Regions from separate parts of the Caldibacillus sp. 210928-DFI.2.18 genome, predicted to be linked through region 1. Evidence: riboswitches for the same ligand, from Rfam matches in the RefSeq annotation. Region 1 holds a riboswitch; the other holds the start of a gene.
The links. A riboswitch is a leader RNA that binds a small molecule or an ion and turns the genes downstream of it on or off. The one in region 1 is predicted to bind glycine.
Positions count from the first base shown of each region.

Region 2: it holds a riboswitch for glycine, as region 1 does, so the genes downstream of both, LIZ98_RS11350 (amino acid permease) here and LIZ98_RS05285 (ACT domain-containing protein) in region 1, are expected to answer to the same signal.

Region 1 is NZ_JAJCHL010000015.1:16,044-19,260, reverse strand. Features, by position in the region: partial or broken gene LIZ98_RS18265 (cation-translocating P-type ATPase) at 1-409, opposite strand, end outside; glycine riboswitch at 1,083-1,159, shown strand; gene LIZ98_RS05285 (ACT domain-containing protein) at 1,234-1,506, shown strand; gene LIZ98_RS05280 (PFL family protein) at 1,534-2,895, shown strand; gene ilvA (threonine ammonia-lyase) at 3,079-3,217, opposite strand, start outside.
Region 2 is NZ_JAJCHL010000051.1:502-3,718, forward strand. Features, by position in the region: gene LIZ98_RS11350 (amino acid permease) at 1-1,297, opposite strand, end outside; glycine riboswitch at 1,448-1,526, opposite strand; gene LIZ98_RS11355 (ADP-ribosylglycohydrolase family protein) at 1,966-3,217, shown strand, end outside.

The DNA.
Region 1 (3,217 bases):
CACTTACAGATCACTTGCTTCAATAAGACGGGCATCAGCAGAAATTTTTTCGCCTTCTGTAATGAGCATCACATCACCGGGAACGAGCTCATCGGTCAAGATTTGTACTTCTTTCCCGTCACGGATCACTCTGGCATAGGAAGCGAGCATACTTTTTAATGCTTCTGTTGCTTTACTTGCCTTATATTCTTGAATGAAGCTAAAAATTCCGTTAATAATATTGACGCACCAAACAGCGACTCCGAGTTCGGGCATTTTGGCAACGAAGGCAATACCGCCACTAATCCAGAGAAGAATTGCCATCATGCTGATAAAGTTTGATAAAAATTGTAAATATAGCGGTCTCCCTTGTTTTTCTTTAATTGTATTTTTACCGAATTGTTGTAAGCGTTCTTTGGCTTCTTCGGATGATAAACCGTCTTGATTTGTTTTTAATTGGTCGTAAACTTGTTTTGCGGCAACTTGATAAATGATTTGATTTATAGTTTTAAAATCATCTTCTGTAGCCATTTGACCTTCCCCCAATAATAAATTGAATATTGTAATCTTTTATATCTTGAGTGTACAACTTGATATGGATTGCGTCTATAGTGTTTACAAAAATTTACAAAAAGTTCTTATTTTGAAGGGTAGGAAAGAAAAGGTTCGGAATTCGCCAGTCTAGGGAATTTTTAAAATTATAGGAAATTGAGGTATTTAATAGTAGGTGGACGTTCAACAGTCCCCCTAGAATTGCCAGTCCATCCCCGTAATTCAACAGCAAAATCAAGAAATTCAACAGTAAAAGGGGTGAAATTCAACAAAAGAAGGCGAGAATTCATCAGTAGTACCTGCTAATTCACCAGTAAAAAAGAGTAAATCACCAACAGGGTATGCGTATTCACCAGTTCCCCCCACATATTCAACAGTAAAATCGAAAAATTCGCCGGTCCTGCTAGAATACTAGAAATTCCGCAAAAAATCCCAACTGAATTGACAAAATTTCGCGTCGGTTTTCTATTGACCATCCCCCGTTTCATTGATAATATGACTATATTCATTAGAAAATTTAAGCGATGAATTTTGTGGGTAACACTACAAAAGGAGCAACTTCTGGAGAGACCGGGTATCCCGGCGCCGACGGATTCACAATCTCAGGCAAAAGGACAGAAGAGTAACAATCTGTTTCTATGTTATTCTGTCTTGAGATTGGAAATATCCAATCTTATTTTTTATAAACATGAGGTGACAAAAATGGAGAAAAAACGCGCAGTAGTCAGTGTTATTGGAAAAGATCAGATCGGAATTATTGCCAATGTTACGACGATTCTTTCCAATCATAAAATTAACATTCTGGATATTAGCCAAACCATCCTTCAAGGGTTTTTTACAATGATGATGATTGTCGATATGACGGGAGCTAATTTGGAGGACTTGCAAAAAGAGATGGATGAACTTGCAGAAAAACTAAATCTAAAAATCAATATCCAACTGGAAGATATTTTCCAAGCTATGCATCGAATTTAATTGATTGTTGTAAAGGAGTCCATAAAAATGAGTATTACATATAATGAAATGATGGAAACAATTCGCATGGTTCAATTGGAAAATCTTGATATTCGAACAGTCACAATGGGCATCAGTCTGAAAAATTGTGCTGATTCCGATTTTTCTAAAATGAATCAACGAATCTATAATAAAATCACTACCCATGCACAGCATTTGAAAAAAACTGCTGAGGAAGTAGAGAAAGAGTATGGTATCCCAATCATTAACAAGCGAATCTCGATTACACCGATTGCGGAAATATTAGGTGATGCGACAAAGGAACAAGCAATTGAAATAGCCAAAACGCTTGATAAAGCAGCGAAAGAATTGGGTATCGATTTTATCGGTGGTTTTTCCGCACTTGTCCATAAAGGAATGACAAAAGCAGATCAAACATTAATTGAAGCGATTCCGGAAAGTTTAAGTGTCACCGAACGAGTTTGTGCCTCCGTTTCGATCGGTACAACCAAATCCGGTATCAATATGGATGCTGTTCGGAAAATGGGTGAGGTCATCAAAGAAGCAGCGGAAAGGACAAAGGGTCAAAATGGACTTGCTTGTGCAAAATTGGTTGTTTTTTGTAATCCGGTTGAAGACAATCCATTTATGGCAGGCGCATTTCATGGAAACGGAGAAGGGGAAGTCGTTTTAAATGTTGGGGTTAGTGGACCGGGGGTTGTGTTGAATGCATTAAAGCGGCACCCGGAAGCTGATTTAGGTGAAGTATCTGAAGTCATAAAAAAGACTGCTTTTAAAATTACCCGGGCCGGTGAGTTTATTGGTCGTGTAGTTGCTAAGCGTCTCGGTGTTCCGTTTGGGATTATGGATTTATCACTGGCACCAACCAATGCGATGAATGACAGTGTGGCGGAAATTCTAGAGGAAATGGGGCTCGAACGGGTTGGGACACATGGAACAATTGCCGCTTTAGCTTTAATGAACGATGCCGTGAAAAAAGGTGGAACCATGGCCAGCTCCTATGTCGGCGGCTTGAGTGGGGCGTTTATTCCGGTTAGTGAAGATAACGGAATGATTCGCGGAGTCGTGGACAATGCGCTCAGTCTATCAAAATTGGAAGCGATGACTTGTGTTTGTTCGGTGGGGCTTGATATGATTGCTGTTCCCGGGGATGTTCCGGCTACAACAATATCCGCAATTATTGCCGACGAAGCAGCCATTGGAATGATTAATAAGAAAACAACTGCAGTCCGAATTATTCCTGTTCCCGGTAAAAGTGAGGGGGACATGATTGAGTTTGGCGGTTTACTTGGTCGAGCCCCGGTCATGGCGGTAAACGGGTATGGTTCGGAAAAATTTATTCGGCGTGGTGGAAGAATCCCCGCACCGATTCAAGCGTTGACGAACTAAGTTAATAAAAAATGACGTATGGACAAAACATATGTCATTTTTTATTATGTTTTTCCTATTAGCTAGCAAAAAACTCGCCAATATTCTGGCGAGTTTTCAACGTAATGTAAGCTAATTTTGTTTAAAATCAGAATGAAAAAGGAACAACCTGAAATCGAATATTTTTAATCAGGATACTCTCTTTTATGAATTTATCGCGATACTTTCACTGCCGACATGATTCATGGCGGCGAGCTTTTGAATATGCGACATTTCATCAAGATCGATATTTCCTCCACTAACAATCAGTCCACAATGTTTCGATTTAAAATGATGATGATAG
Region 2 (3,217 bases), on a different contig from region 1:
CCGGGGTCAGTAGTAAAGCCATTCGAGTTACTTCGGAAAAATACATGATAACTAAGATGATAGCAAAAAAAGCTAAGACAACGTAATTTATGAATGGTGTTAATGGCGCTTTAAAGATAGACTTATTGTGCAAATCCGGCCGTGATTTCATATAGCGAATATGTGAAATTAAAATGATGCTCCAAACCCAAATAAAACAAATGGCGCTAATCGTTGTTACAATGCTAAATGCTTGTTGCGGGATGAGCTTACTCAGAAGTGCACCGACGGAAAGAACGACTGCAGAGATCCATAAAGCATTACTAGGCACATGATTTTTACTTAATTTTGCAAACGTAGCCGGTCCTTGTTCATGTCTACTTAAGTTGTACAAAATCCTGCTGGTAGAAAACAACCCACTATTACATGCAGAAGCTGCTGATGTTAATACAACAAAATTAATAATGCCTGCTGCAACCGGAATTCCTACCAAACTGAATACTTGTACAAAAGGGCTGTTCGATGCATTTAACTGTTCCCAAGGGTTAATAGTCAAGATGATAAAAAGGGCACCGACATAGAAGAATAAAATGCGTAACGGGATCTTATTAATAGCCGACGGAATATTTTTCTTCGGATTGCTTGTTTCCGCTGCTGAAACTCCGACCAATTCTACTCCAACAAAAGCGAATACAACCATTTGGAAGGAAAATAGAAATCCGCTGATTCCATTAGGAAAAAGGCCGCCATGTTTCCAAAGATTATTCACGGTAACAGCACCGCTATCTGATTCAAAACCAATGACGAGCATAACAAAACCAATAATAATTAATGCTAAAATTGTAATGACTTTAATTAATGCGAACCAAAACTCCAACTCTCCAAAAAGCTTGACCGTCAATAAATTTAATCCTAGTAAAATAATTAAACAAATTAGTGCAGGAACCCATTGGGGAATATCAAACCAATACCGGATGTAGACACCAACCGCAATAATATCCGCCATCGCTGTCATAATCCAACAAAACCAATAGGTCCAACCGGTGACATAACCTGCCCATGGTCCAATATAATCATTGGCGAAATCCGTAAACGATTGATATCCGGCATTTGATAATAGAAGTTCACCCAAAGCTCTCATAACAAAGAATATCGCAATTCCAACAATTAAATAAGCAAAAATGATAGACGGTCCCGCCAATTGAATTGCTTTCCCAGATCCTAAAAATAACCCTGTGCCAATCGTCCCGCCAATTGCAATAAGTTGGACATGTCTGTTTTTCAAATCTCTCTTTAATTCTTGTTTTTGCTCTGCCACATTTCATACCTCCTGAAAATTACTTTTGTGAAATAACTCACACCAAAATCTGTTAAAAAAATACAATGAAGGGGTTGCTACAAAAACAAAAAGAGATTGGATTTCTCCAACCTCTTGGCAAATAGAAAAGAATAACAAATAGTTATAACTCGTTACCCTTCTGTCCTTTTGCCTGAGATTGTGAACCCTTCGGCGTCGCTGAATTAGCGATCTCTCCAGAAGCTGCTCCTGCTTTAGTGTGACCCAAAGCATTCATCGCTAGCTTACTATTCATTTGTATAAATTTGATTTGACGTTAGCTTTTCACTAAAATGCACCAACTTCAAATATACACAGAGTAATTATTTACCTCTGCACCTAAAAATATCTTAATATAATTTAAAATTTTACTAGCATTATAATAATTGTCAATAAAAATGACAGCTTGACACAAAATGTTGCGAAATGGTTATCGGTGGTTAGAGGCTTATGGATAAAATTACATGAACGTTTCACATATTAGCGTTTCAGGCTATTGTTCTATCAGGTTGGAAATGATTTAGAAAAATCATTCTTTATCATGAATAATAATAAACAAACGTTTCAAGATGGGTTACAATTAATGAATGAAAGTAGAGAGATATTTTTTGCATAAAGATTAATATGAAATGTTTGAGGGAGGAATTGTTTTGATTGGTGCGATTATTGGCGATATTGTTGGATCTCGTTTTGAGTTCAATAATCATCGAAACAAGAATTTCAAACTTTTTGCAGAAGATTGCCATGTAACCGATGATAGTATTATGACGCTTGCTATTGCTAAGGCGATTATGGAGACAGAGAGGGCCATTAATAAAGATAATGAAAAAAATGGCTACTACTCTCTCCTTGAGGAAATGTCGGTACGGTATATGCAGGAAATCGGACGGAAGTATCCTGATTGTGGTTATGGATATAGATTTAATCAATGGGTTTTTTGTGCGAATCCTGAACCTTATAACAGTTTTGGAAATGGGGCTGCCATGCGGATAAGTCCGGTGGGATTCATTGCAAGGACAGAAAGTGAAGCGTGCAAGTTATCTGAAATTGTCACAGGTGTAACTCATAACCATGAGGAAGGACTGAAAGGTGCTGAGGCTACAGCAGTGGCAATCTTTATGGCATGGAATGGATGTACTAAAAGTGAAATACGAAATAAAATTAACAGTTCCTATTATCCTTTAAATTTTACTATTGATGGAATCAGGGTCAGCTACCAGTTTAATGAGACATGCCAAGAAACAGTCCCTCAAGCTATCGCAGCTTTTTTAGAATCCGGTTCCTTTGAAGATGCCATTCGTACTGCGATTTCAGTCGGCGGTGATAGTGACACGCTGGCGGCTATTACCGGTGCTATAGCAGAAGCCTATTACGGAGTCCCGGAAATTCTTAGAAAGAAAGCGTTAACTTATTTAGATGATGAATTGCGTGCGATTTATGATGAATGGTGTGAATTTACCGAAGCTGGGCACCCACATAGCAAGTTTAAAATGCTCACGAAATATATCGGGAAACTATCTGATCGTGCGTATTTTGGTGATTGGGTTTTTGATGATGAAAATGATGGGAGCCCTGAACACCCCAAACAAATGCCGTTTGTAAAATATGATGAGCTGGTAAATATGTTTGTTGAGGAATTCTATCAATTTTCACAAAGTCATCCGGAATATAAGCTGATGAAATATCATTCAATTTTAGAAGATTACGGGATTCAACCGAATACAGGAGGTTTGCGAGATGCGAAGGTAGAATTACTAGATGCGCAATGTATCTTAGCAATGATTATGTGTATCATTCGGTTTGAGCGATTTGGTGATGGATTACTACTTAATTTTTTTAAAGAAGGTATTATATTAAAATGGTTGAAACGTCTCAAAACAATTGACGACTCTGACATTGATT